DNA from 3 places in the Mesorhizobium sp. DCY119 genome. Region 1 is predicted to be linked to each of the others. Evidence: riboswitches for the same ligand, from Rfam matches in the RefSeq annotation. Region 1 holds a riboswitch; each other region holds the start of a gene.
The links. Region 1 has a riboswitch for cobalamin ahead of DZG07_RS23430 (aromatic ring-hydroxylating dioxygenase subunit alpha). Riboswitches for the same ligand answer to the same signal wherever they lie in the genome.

Region 1 (4,276 bases):
AGCCGAGCGACAGGCCGGGCATGCGGCTGCCGAGCAGTTCCAGCTCCTTGCGGAAGATGATCTCTTCCGGGCGGCGCGCGCAGTTGACGAAGGCGACGTCGGTCCATGGCGCGCAATCGTTCAGCCAGCGCAGCATCGACATCATCGGCGTGACGCCGGAACCGGCGGAGACGAACAGGTATTTCGCCGACGGATGGTTGTGATGGGAGAAATCGCCTGCCGGGCCGTAGGCCTTGATGTGGACGCCGGGCACGAGATTGTCGAACATCCAGCGCGTGCCGACGCTGCCGGCCTGCGCCTTGACCGTGACCGCGATGGAGAACGGCCGCGACGGGCTGGAGGACAGCGTGTAGGTGCGCATCAGCGGGCCGTCTTCCAGCGGCAGTTCCAGCGTGACGAACTGGCCGGGCTGGTAGCGGAACCAGGTCTGGTTGTCGGAGCGGAAGATGAAGGTCTTCACCTCCGACGCCTCGTCGATCACGCCGATGCATTCCAGCACCTGCAGCCGGTCGTTCCACGGCACCATCTCGTCCAGATGCCGATAAAGGGAAAGTTCCGTCATCGCGTTCATCCGCTTAGTTCCGTTTGATTGACCATGAGCTTGTCCGAAAACCGGCAACCACTTTTCGCTAACGCGGTCCTACGGTTCGGGCTCATGGTCTTAGGCCACGCTGCGCAGCGCCGGCTTTTCGTCGTCGGTCAGGCGCGGCTCGATGAAGTTGCAGTACCATTCGACGAACTGCATCACGCCGCCCTCATGCTCGACCGAGTAAGGTCCGGGCTCATAGGCCGGCGACTTGATGCCGAAGGCATTTTCCTCGACGATCCTGCGGTCCTGATCGTTGGTCTCGGTCCAGACATGGGTGAGTTCAGCGAGATCGTAGTCGACACCCTCGACCGCATCCTTGTGCACCAGCCATTTGGTGGTGACTGCCGTTTCGGTTGCCGAGATCGGCAGCACGCGGAAGGTGACGGCGTGGTCGCCCAGCACATGGTTCCAGGTGGTCGGGTAGTGATAGAGCAGCAGCGCGCCGATCTTGTCGGCAGTGACGATATCGGAAAGGTTCTTCCTCACCGCGCGCTTGCCGGACATCGTGTAGCTGACGGCGTCGCGCAGCAGCGGCGCACGCGTGGCACGGTACTGGCCACCGGCATCGATGCGGAACTTGCTCGGCAGGCCGACAGCCTCGCACTTCGCCCAATGGGCAAGCATTTCGGGATCGCTTTCGGCACCGTTGACGCCGGTGACTGTCGGAGCTTCCGGGAAGGTCTTACAAAGTTCGGGATGGTTCGCCGCGCAGTGATAGCACTCGCGGTTGTTTTCCCAGACCAGCTTCCAGTTGCCCTTCTCGACGATGGTGCTTTCGAAAGCGACCTTCGCGTCGCGCAGGCGGTGCGGCAAAAGATAAGGCTCGACCATCGCCCGCATCGGCGCGAAATCCGCAGGCTCCTTGGCGAGGCAGATGAAGATGTAGCCGCCGACGCTTTCGCAGGCGACGGGCTTCAGGCCGAACTGGTTCTTATCGAAGCCCTCGGCCATCTGGCGGGCAAACAGCAGGCGGCCGTCGAGCTCATAGGTCCACTGGTGATAGGGGCAGACGAGCTTGGCCGTCGTGCCCTTTTCGGCGGTGCAGACGCGCGAGCCGCGATGGCGGCAGGAATTGTGGAAGGCGCGGATGTCGCCCTTCTGGTCGCGCACGACCAGCACGGGATAGTCGCCGATCTGCGCGGTGATGTAGCTGCCGGGCTTGGGCAATTCGCAATCATGGCCGAGGAACAGCCAGTCGCGATACCAGATCAGCTCAAGATCCAGCTTGAAATAGTCCGGATCGGTGTAGAAAGCCTGCTCGAGGCTGAAGCCCTCGCGGCGGTTGCGTAACTGCCGCAGCATCTCATTGCGCGCATCCATGTCCTGTCCTCGCTATCCAAGGACTGAACTGGTGGTGATGTCAGGGGAGAAAGATTGCACGGCAACGCCCGCTGGAGCCTGTCCGCGCAAAAATCCGCCGCTTGATCGCCCACCGCGATCAGTCGAATTTACAACACTCAAGGCTGGTTTCCGGGCTCTGGAGCGGTCCTGCAGGACCCGTCACGGACACCTTCCCAAGCCATTTGCGGCCCAGTGGTCTCCCGCCGTGACATTCTCCACCACCGTTGCGGGGGCAGCGCCGGCATCAAACCGGCTTCCCAATTCTCCGGTCCGCGATCAAGCGCACCAGCACCTCAAGTGTCCCGATATAATCACCGAATCGGCGCGCACGGCGATACGAAAGCGACATGGCCCAAGCGCAAAGGCGACAGCGGAAAAATCCGCTGCTATTCCGCCGCCTCGGCACGGGGTGCCGGCACGTAATTGAGGATCGGACCGAGCCAGCGTTCGACCTCGATCACCGCCATGTCCTTGCGGGCGGCGTAGTCCTCGACCTGATCCCGCTCGACCTTGGCAACACCGAAATAATAGCTTTCGGGGTGCGAGAGGTACATGCCCGAGACGGACGAGCCGGGCCACATCGCCATGCTTTCGGTCAGGCTGACACCAGCCTTTTTCTCGGCATCGAGCAGCCTGAACAGCGTCACCTTCTCGGTATGGTCTGGCTGCGCCGGATAGCCGGGCGCGGGACGGATGCCCTGATAGGGCTCGCCGATCAACTCGTCCGGCGCGAGGGCCTCATTCGGCGCGTAACCCCAGAATTCCTTGCGCACTTTTTCATGCATGCGCTCGGCAAAAGCCTCGGCGAAGCGGTCGGCCAGCGCCTTGACGAGGATCGAGGAATAGTCGTCGTTGGCGCGCTCGAAGCGCTCGGCAATCGCTACCTCCTCGATGCCCGCCGTGACCACGAAGCCGCCGACATAATCGGGCTTGCCGCTGTCGGCGGGCGCGACGAAATCCGACAGCGCCACGTTCGGGCGGCCGTCGCGCTTGGCCAGTTGCTGGCGCAGCGTGAAGAAGGTTGCGAGTTCCTGCGCCCTGCCCTCGTCGGTGTAGAGCCGAACGTCGTCGCCGATGGCATTGGCCGGCCAGAAGCCGATGACGCCCTTTGGCGTGAACCATTTTTCGGCGATAATCTGCTTCAACATCGCCTGCGCATCCTCGAAGAGTTGGCGCGCGGCCGGGCCCTGCGCCTCGTCTTCAAGGATTTTCGGATAGCGGCCCTTCAGCTCCCATGTCTGGAAGAAGGGCGTCCAGTCGATGTAGCGGGCGAGTTCGGCAAGGTCCCAGTTCTCGAAGGTGCGCGTGCCGAGGAAGGACGGCTTTGGTGGCTGGTAGTTCGTCCAGTCGATCCTGTGGGCGTTGGCGCGCGCCTTGGCCAGCGGCAGGCGCTGCTTGTCAGCCTCGGAGCGGGCATGGGCATCCGCCACCTTCTTGTACTCGGCACGGACATTATCGACATAGCCGGGCTTGGCGTCGGCCGACAGCAGGCTGGAAACCACGCCAACGGCACGGCTGGCGTCGGTGACATAGACGGTCTGGCCGCGCTCATAGCGCGGGTGGATTTTCACCGCAGTGTGCACGCGGCTGGTCGTCGCCCCGCCGATGAGCAGCGGGACGCTGAAGCCCTCGCGCTCCATCTCGGCAGCGACATGCACCATCTCGTCGAGCGAGGGCGTGATCAGGCCGGACAGGCCGATGATGTCGACATTCTGCTCTTTCGCTGTCTGCAGTATCTTGGTTGCCGGCACCATGACGCCGAGATCGATGATCTCGTAGTTGTTGCAGGCAAGCACGACGCCGACGATGTTCTTGCCGATGTCGTGGACATCGCCCTTCACCGTCGCCATCAGGATTTTTCCCGCACTCTCGCGACCACTGGAGGCAATGCCGTTCTTGGCATTGGCGATCTTCTCGGCTTCCATATGCGGCAGGAGGCCGGCAACCGCCTGCTTCATGACGCGGGCCGACTTGACCACCTGCGGCAGGAACATCTTGCCCGCGCCGAACAGGTCCCCGACGACATTCATGCCGGCCATCAGCGGGCCTTCGATGACGTGCAGAGGGCGCTCGGCCTTCAGCCGCGCCTCGTCGGTGTCGGCGTCGATGAATTCGGTGATGCCATTGACCAGCGCGTGTGAAATGCGCTGCTCGACCGGCCATTCGCGCCAGGCAAGATCGCGCTCCTTGGCCTCCTTGCCGGCCGTGCCCTTGTAGCGCTCGGCAAGCTCCAGCAGGCGCTCGGTGCCATCGTCGCGGCGGTTGAGCACGACGTCCTCGCAGGCCTTGCGCAGTTCCGGATCGATCGATTCGTAGACGGCGAGCTGGCCGGCATTGACGATGCCC
Region 2 (4,276 bases), 2.3 Mb from region 1:
ACCGAGCCCATCTCGGTCACCAGATCAGCCGCCTCGATCAGCGCCGGCTTGGCGTTGCGGCCGGTGACGACGACATGCAGGCCTTCGCGCCGGTTCTTCAGGGTCGAAACCACGCTGTCGAGGTCGAGATAATCGTAGCGCAGCGCGATGTTGAGCTCATCCAGCACGACGAGGTTGATCGACGGGTCGGCGATAAGCTCGACCGCCTTGGCCCATGCGGCTTCTGCAGCGGCGATATCGCGCTTGATGTCCTGCGTCTCCCAGGTGAAGCCCTCGCCCATCGTGTGCCAGACCATGCGGTCGCCGAAGGTGGCGAAGGCATCCTTCTCGCCGGTGTGCCAGGCGCCCTTGACGAATTGCACCACGCCGACGCGCTTGCCATAGCCGAGCATGCGCAGCGCCAGCCCGAATGCAGCCGTCGTCTTGCCCTTGCCGGGGCCGGTGTTGACGATGAGCAGTCCCTTTTCGGTAACCGTCTTCTCGGCCACCTCGGCGTCCTGCATCGCCTTGCGCTTGGCCATCTTGGCCTTGTGGCGCTCGGCTTCCTTTTCGTCGATTTCTTTCATCTCATTTCACCTGCATCGGCAGACCCGCGACCATAAAGAATACGCGGTCGGCGCGGGCGGCGATCCTTTGATTGAGCCGGCCAGCAGCATCGCGGAATTTCCGCGCGAGCGCGTTGTCCGGCACGATGCCGAGCCCGACTTCGTTGGCGACGACGAACCACGGACCGCGCGGCTTGGCCAGAACGGCCTCCAGCATTTCGCTTTCGCGTTCCAGATCATGATCGGCCAGCAAATGATTGGAAAGCCAGAGCGTCAGGCAATCGACCAGCAAAGGCTGTTCATCAGGCACATCGGCAATGGCATCGGCAAGGTCGAGCGGCGCGTCGATCGTCTGCCAGCCTTCGGCGCGGCGGGCGCGGTGCAGCGCAATGCGCTCGACCATCTCATGGTCGAAAGCCTGCGCCGTGGCGATATAGGTCCAGGGCGCAGGGAATGCGGTGGCCAACCGCTCGGCATGCGCGCTCTTTCCGGAGCGCGCACCGCCGAGCAGGAAGGTCAGCGAAGTGGCGTCAGGCAAAGCTGTCGCGCAGGCTTGTCGCCGTTCCGGTGAAGCGTCCGCGAATGACGCCGACGGCTGCACCGAGCACCACCCAGAAGATCAGGTTCGTCACGGTTACGGCGACCACGAACTGGTGATGCAGGTCCGGCGGGATCGGCGATTCGTGGCTGGCCGGCTGCGGCGCGCCGAGCAGATGCGGCGCAACGATCAGGGCCACGCCGATCAGCGAAAACACCAGCGACGAGCGGAAGGCGATCAGGCCGAGACCAGCGGCGGTGGCAACCACCGTGCCGATCCACCAGACCTGACGGGCGGCAAGATCGGCCGCAGGCATGGCCGGCAGTTCCGGCGGCAGGCCGAGGCCCGGCGCCAGCGTGAACACGGCAAAACCGGCAAAACCCCAGAAAATGCCCTGGCGCCAGTTGGCGATGCCACCGGCAAGTTCCGAAGCAGCCACCAGAACCAGCGCAAAGCCGATACCGGTGACGATGTTGGCAAGTGCTGTGAAGGCGAAGCGCTCGAAACCGTCCGCCGGCGCCCAGCCTTCTTCGTCATGCTCGTGGGCGGGTGCTGCGGCTTCAGCCGCCGGAGCTGCGGTTTGCGCACTATCGGCGGCGGCCGCAGCGTGCTCGTGGCCGCCTCCGGCGTTCTCGAAGGTTTCCGCCTTCAGGATCAGCGGAACGGTTGCATAGGTCTGCATGGCCGTCATGACGATGCCGGACAATAGCCCTGCGATCGCCGCGATGAACACGACGTTACGAAACAATGTCATGGGAGCGGTCCTTCGTTAGTGGCAGGGAAACGCCATCGAGTGGCGATAGTCGTGGCCGGCATTATGGACGACTTCCATATGCGAGAAGCCGACGAAGCCGATAACGAAGAGGCCGAGCAGACCGGCCATTGCCAACTGCATCGAGCGCGAGGCCGAACCTGCTGTTGCGCCGAGCGACGAAGAAACCGTGTTCATTTCCAAATACCTTTCACCCTCCACCCGAGGGCACCTAGAGTTTCCGACGTCGCCGGCAGGTCTCCTGGCTTGCGGGTCGGCACCCTTCCCCGCCTTCCCGAGAAAATTCTCAGTGGCATCTGGGGAGAGCTCGCCGCGCACAGTTGCGGGGGCAGCCGCGGCTTTGGGCAGATTTTGCCCGCACCGCATTCCCTATTGATTCCTCGCGGAACCGACGACAGCGGCGACTATAAGGATAAACCCGCCGCCCGGCAAACCAATTTCCCGCCCTTTTTCCTGCCGGAAAGGTCGTAATTTGACGATCGGGCAACCGTCGCCGGAATTGACAAATTTTCCGCACAGGTATCCGCTGACCCCACCGGAGGATAGCGCGATGACGGCAGGCCCAGCGGAAAGCAAAGCCTATAACGGGCTTCGAACAGCGGAGGTGACGCTGCCGTCCCGCGCCTATTGGAGCGACGCCGAATACCAGCGCGATCTCGACACGATCTGGTATCGAAACTGGATCATGGCCTGCCGCGAGGCCGATGTCACCCAGCCGCTCGCCTATCGCGTGTTCAAACTCGGCACGCAGGAAATCCTCATCATCCGCGACGAGACCGGCGTGCTGCGTGCCTTCCACAACACCTGCCGCCATCGCGGCTCGCAGCTTTGCGGCGAGAGCGAAGGCAGGCTGAAGGCTCGGCTGCTCACCTGCCCCTATCATGCCTGGTCCTATTCGCTGCGCGGCGATCTCGTGCGCGTGCCGTCGAAATCGCTGCCTGAAGGCTTCGACAAGGCCGACTACCAGCTCTATCCGGTGGCGCTGTCGGTCTGGCGTGGCTTCGTCTTCGTCAACCTGGCCGAAAATGTGCAAGGCTCGGCTGCAGATGTTTTTGACGCCGGCTCCGCCGACCTAAGCAACTGGCCGCTGGAAGACCTCGTCACCGGCCATGCGTTTCGCAAGGTGATGAACTGCAACTGGAAAATCTTTTGGGAAAACTTCAACGAGTGCCTGCATTGCCCCGGCGTCCATAAATCCCTGTCGCATCTGGTGCCGATCTATGGCCGCGGCCTGATGGCACGCCACGACGACCCGGAATGGGCGCTTCATGCCGACAATGATGCGCCCGAATATTCCGGCGGCCTGCGGGCCGGCGCCGAGACGTGGTCTGAGGACGGGCGCGTGCATGGTCCGGCTTTTCCAGACCTGACCGAGGCCGAGCGCGGCGCCGGCCAGACCTATGCCGCGCATCTGCCGTCGATGTTCGTCGTCGGCCATGTCGATTATGTCCGCACCGTGCGGCTGGTGCCGCTGGGACCGGAACAGACGGAACTGGTGGCGGAATGGCTCTTCCTGCCGGAAGCGTTGACCTCAGGCGGAACCGACCTCGAAAACATCGTCAGGTTTGGCATCCAGGTGCTGGAGGAGGACGCGGCCATTTGCGAGATCAACCAGAGAGGCCTGCATTCGTTGCGCCACGAGGCGGGCGTGCTGATGCCGGAGGAATATGAGCTTCAGCGCTTTCATCAATGGGTGCGCGGCAAGCATGCGCAGGCGCTCACATCGACTTCGGCAGAAAACGCCAGGTGATCAAGCCGCAGATGGCCGTGAAGACGCCGAGCGTGACGAACACCGCGCCAAGGCCGAAGAAGGCAAGCACAACCGAGTAGACCAGAGGCGGCAGAAGCTCCGACAGATCGAGATAGGTGCGGTAAACGGCGGTCATCTGTGGCCGCTCATAGGTGCGCACCGCGCGCATGAAAGCGGTCGAGCCGAGCGCGTCGAGCGCCACCGCAAACAGCGCGCCGAACAGCAGGAAGACGCCGGTGACGAGCGGCAATCGCTCGCCGCCAAGGCCTGCCAGCAACAGCGCCGTGCTCATGCCGAAAAAGGCAAACGTCATGATGTTTCGTGCGCCGAAGCGCCGGCCCGCCCTGCCCCAATAGATGGCAGCAAACAGAAGGGCGTTACCTGCCGAAACCAGAAGACCGCCGGCCAGTTCGCCCTGCCCCGTAACCACCATCAGGATCGGGCCGTAGACGAAGAACGTCGTCCAGAAGCAGGAGCGGCCGAAGGCGATTACCCATGCCAGCCGCAGCCGTGGCTGGGCGACAAAGCGGCCGATATTCTTGAGGGGATTGGCCGGTCGCGTCTTGCCCGGTCGGATCAGCGCATTGTCGCCGAGGCGGAAGTACCAGAAGGTTATGAGCAGCGCCGTCGCGAAGGCAACCACCACGCCATGTGTGACGAAGATTCCGTAG
Region 3 (4,276 bases), 2.3 Mb from region 1:
TCCGGGTCCGGATTGCGGTAGGCCACGAGGAAGGGCGCTGCGATCAGCGCCAGCCCGACCACGAGGGCCACGCCGATGAAAATGACGATGGGAAGATATGAACTTAAGAGCGCGCTCATGCTCCGACTTTCCGTTGGTGGCCGATCGGCCTGAATTATAGCATTGAGTCGAACCGCCAGACCGCGACAGATTGCCTACGAAGGCCGCGGCGAGAAACTATGCTGCAACGCGGCGAGGGTTAGCGCAGGCAATCGGGGGACGCAAGTCAAACCTTGGCGAAAGCATGGCTACGCCAATCGCTTTTCAGCGATTTGCGTTGCACAAGGCGCATTTGATTTCCTTACCTTTTTACTCCACTTTTTATCCTGACACAATTCCCGTCGCAGGCCTGCTAGGCTGAACTCCACATTTCGATTCCAGTTGACGCAAAGACACCCGCCTCATGCATATCCGGACGGCCGAAGAATGAAGGAAACGATCCCGCTTGCCATGGCGCGACGCATCGCGCTCGCCGCCCAGGGTTTTGCCGATCCACGACCGACAGGGACCATCGACCGGCGACATCTCAACAAGGTGCTTTCGCGCATCGGCTTGCTGCAGATCGATTCCGTCAGTGCGGTGGTGCGGGCGCATTACATGCCGCTGTTCTCGCGGCTTGGTCCCTACCCGCGCGCGTTACTCGATAACGCTGCCACATCACGAAAACGTGCGCTCTTTGAATACTGGGCGCATGAGGCATCGTTCCTTCCGGTCGAAACCTATCCCCTCATGCGCTGGCGCATGGAACGGGCTGGCCGGCACGAGGAAATGTACACCGGGCTGGCGAAATGGGCGCGGGAGAACGAAGGCCTGATCGATGAGATTTATCAGGAAGTCCGCAACCGAGGCCCGATCGCGGCTTCCGACATCGATGGCGCCAAGGGCTCGGGCGGCTGGTGGGGCTGGAGCGACGAGAAACACGCTTTCGAATGGCTGTTCTGGGCCGGGCGGATCACAACATCTTCGCGCCGTGGCTTCGAGCGTCTTTATGACCTGCCCGAGCGCGTCCTGCCCGCCTCCATATATAATGCGCCCATTCCGTCGGCTCCCGACGCGCATCGCGACTTGCTGCGCATTTCGGCCCGCGCGCTCGGCATCGCCACCTACAGCGACCTGCGCGACTATTTCCGCCTTTCGCCCGCCGACATGAAGGGCCGCATCGAGGAGCTGGTCGAATCGGGCGAGCTTCTGCCCATCAGGGTCAAAGGCTGGACCCATCAGGCCTGGCTTCATGCCGGTGCCCGCATCCCCCGCAAGGTCGAGGCCCGCGCCCTCCTCGCCCCCTTCGACCCGCTGGTCTGGGAACGCGCCCGCACGGAGCGCCTGTTCAATTTCCGCTACCGCATCGAGATCTACACGCCCGCCGAAAAGCGGCAGTATGGCTATTATGTCCTGCCCTTCCTGCTCGGCGACGCGATTGTGGCGCGCATCGATGTGAAGGCGGACCGACCGGGCCGTGTCCTGCGCGTGCTGGCCGCCTATGCCGAACCGGGCGCGCCGGACCACACTGCCGCAGCTCTCATCGAAGAACTGCGCCTGATGATGTCCTGGCTCGAACTCGATCGCATCGAGATATCGCCAGCCGGAGACCTCGCCCCGGCGTTGGCCGACATAATCGCGTCGTAACCACGCGTTGACAGCGCAAGGCACCACCGCCTAAATTCGCCCGCGACGGTCCCCTCTCCGCAAAGGGAGGGGCTAAGAGGGAATGCGGTGCCGGGCGAACATGCCCAAGTCCGCAGCTGTCCCCGCAACTGTAAGCGGATAGCCGAAGGCCGACAGCCACTGGGATTTTTCCCGGGAAGGCGGCATGAAGCGACGACCCGCGAGCCAGGAGACCTGCCGTCAGACGAAAAATCCGACCGCCTGGCGGGTGTCCCGGGCAAGGAGCATGATTCTGTGAAAGCCGACGGCAATCCTATCCAACTGGCCGAGGACTCCCAAGATTTGGGCGCGCCCGGCGTAACGATTCTCGTCTGCTCCTCCTGTCGCGACGAAACCGGCTCGGATGCTCGGCCCCGCGCCGGCGAGCATCTTGCCCAAGGTGCGATTCGCGCCGCAGCGCCCGAGAAGATCACCGTCAAACAGGTCGAATGCCTCGGCAACTGCAAGAGTCGTCTGAGCGCTGCCCTGCTGCGCGACGGCTCGTGGAGCTACGTCTTCGGCGACCTCACGACCGAAAGCGGACCCGATCTGATCACCGGCGCAAAGCTTTTCGCGACCTCGACCGACGGCATCCTGCCTTGGCGCGGCCGCCCCGACAGCCTCAAGCGCGGCCTCGTCGCGCGCATCCCTCCCCTCGATCTCCTGAAGGACAATTCATGACCGCTTCCGCCGCCCGCGTTCCCTGCACCGTCGTCACCGGCTTTCTCGGCGCCGGAAAGACTACGCTGATCCGCCACATCCTCGAAAACGCCAATGGCCGCCGGCTGGCCCTGATCGTCAACGAATTCGGCGATATCGGCATCGATGGCGAAATCCTCAAAGGTTGCGGCGTGGATGCCTGCCCGGAGGAAAACATCGTCGAGCTGGCCAATGGCTGCCTGTGCTGCACCGTCGCCGACGATTTCGTGCCGGCGCTGGATCAGATCCTGGCGCTGGAGCCGAAAGTCGATCACATCATCATCGAGACCTCCGGCCTGGCGCTGCCCAAGCCGCTGGTGCAGGCATTCCAGTGGCCGAGCGTGAAGAGCCGCGTGACGGTAGACGGCGTCGTCGCCGTGGTGGATGGCCCCGCACTGGCCGCAGGGAAGGTTGCATCCGACCTCGATGCTCTGCAGGCGCAGCGCCAGGAAGACGATTCGCTCGATCATGACGACCCGGTCGAGGAAGTGTTCGAGGATCAGGTCGCCTGCGCCGACCTCATCATTCTCTCCAAGAGCGATCTGCTCGACGCAGCCGGCAGCGCCCGCGCCAACGCCATCATCAGCGAGCATCTGTCGCGCGCCGTGAAAATCGTCCCGACCGCGCAGGGCAAGGTCGATCCCTCGGTGCTGCTCGGCCTCGGTTTGGCCGTCGAGGACGACATCGAGAACCGCAAGACCCATCACGACGACGAACTCGACCACGAGCACGATGATTTTGACTCCTTCATCATCGAGCTTCCGGCGATTTCCGATCCCGACGCGCTGGCCAAGCGCGTGGCGACGGCTGCCGAACAAGAAAACGTGCTGCGCGTGAAGGGTTTCGTTGATGTCGGCGGCAAGCCGATGCGGCTTCTGGTCCAGGCCGTCGGCCCACGCGTCAACCACTATTACGACCGCGCCTGGACGGCTGCCGACGACCGCCGCTCGCGTCTCGTCGTCATTGGCCTGAAGGGGCTGAATCGCGCCGCGATCGAGCGCATACTGGTCAACTGACCAACAGCGTGCCGCCATGCACATACTGACCACGACATCCGCCTCGCTCGACGATCTGGTCGAGCCGGTCGATCTGCGGCAAGCACCGGCGGATATCGTGGCCCTGTCCTTCACCGACAGCGATCTGGCCGGACTGGCGGCGGCATGGAAGCAAGAAGCCGAAACGCTGCCCTCGATGCGATTGGCCGCCCTTCGCGACCTGCGCCACCCGATGTCGGTCGATCTGTGGATCGACCACACCGCCAGCCGGGCCAAGGTCATTCTGGTGCGCATCCTCGGCGGCTATGATTGGTGGCGCTATGGCTGCGACCGGCTCGCCGCAATGTGCCGCGAGAAGAATATCCATCTGGCGCTGCTTCCCGGCGAAAGCCACGACGAAGACCTCCGGCTGATCGAATGCTCGACCCTGCCGCGCGAGCAGCTGGACGGGCTGCTCGCCTATTTCCGTGAGGGCGGACCTGAGAATATGCGCGGGCTGGTGCGGCGGCTGGCGGGGCTGGCCGGCGGAGAAGGCGCACAAACAGCGCCGGTTACGGTGCCGAAGGCCGGTTTTTACGACCCGGCAAGGGGTGTCGTCGAGCGCGACGTCCCCCTCCCCCTCGAGGGGAGGGTCCGGCCGCAGGCCGGGGGTGGGGTCGTCCCGGCCGCGCGCCAACGCCAAGAAACGCCGAGCACTGCCGCAGCAACCCCCTCCGCCGCCTTTGGCGGCACCTCCCCCTCAAGGGGGGAGGAAAAAGCCCCCGTCATCCCCATCCTGTTCTACCGCTCGATGCTGCTCGCCGCCGATGTCGCGCCGATCGACGCGCTTGTGGAGGCGCTGCGCCGACATGGCATGAACCCCGTTCCGATCTTCGTTTCCAGCCTGAAGGACATGGCCT

Region 2: linked by a shared signal. The riboswitch ahead of DZG07_RS10890 (CbtB-domain containing protein) and the one ahead of DZG07_RS23430 (aromatic ring-hydroxylating dioxygenase subunit alpha) in region 1 are both predicted to bind cobalamin.
Region 3: linked by a shared signal. The riboswitch ahead of DZG07_RS10715 (DUF1636 family protein) and the one ahead of DZG07_RS23430 (aromatic ring-hydroxylating dioxygenase subunit alpha) in region 1 are both predicted to bind cobalamin.

Annotation. Positions count from the first base shown of each region.
Region 1 covers NZ_CP031834.1:4,791,968-4,796,243, forward strand. The annotation lists gene DZG07_RS23425 (hybrid-cluster NAD(P)-dependent oxidoreductase) at 1-562, opposite strand, end outside; gene DZG07_RS23430 (aromatic ring-hydroxylating dioxygenase subunit alpha) at 662-1,909, opposite strand; cobalamin riboswitch at 2,033-2,241, opposite strand; gene metH (methionine synthase) at 2,317-4,276, opposite strand, start outside.
Region 2 covers NZ_CP031834.1:2,251,070-2,255,345, reverse strand. The annotation lists gene cobO (cob(I)yrinic acid a,c-diamide adenosyltransferase) at 1-566, opposite strand, end outside; gene cobU (bifunctional adenosylcobinamide kinase/adenosylcobinamide-phosphate guanylyltransferase) at 568-1,083, opposite strand; gene DZG07_RS10895 (CbtA family protein) at 1,076-1,837, opposite strand; gene DZG07_RS10890 (CbtB-domain containing protein) at 1,853-2,032, opposite strand; cobalamin riboswitch at 2,069-2,263, opposite strand; gene DZG07_RS10885 (aromatic ring-hydroxylating dioxygenase subunit alpha) at 2,406-3,605, shown strand; gene DZG07_RS10880 (MFS transporter) at 3,574-4,276, opposite strand, start outside.
Region 3 covers NZ_CP031834.1:2,216,866-2,221,141, reverse strand. The annotation lists gene DZG07_RS10725 (NADH-quinone oxidoreductase subunit A) at 1-119, opposite strand, end outside; gene DZG07_RS10720 (winged helix-turn-helix domain-containing protein) at 466-1,665, shown strand; cobalamin riboswitch at 1,695-1,901, shown strand; gene DZG07_RS10715 (DUF1636 family protein) at 1,939-2,364, shown strand; gene cobW (cobalamin biosynthesis protein CobW) at 2,361-3,398, shown strand; gene cobN (cobaltochelatase subunit CobN) at 3,415-4,276, shown strand, end outside.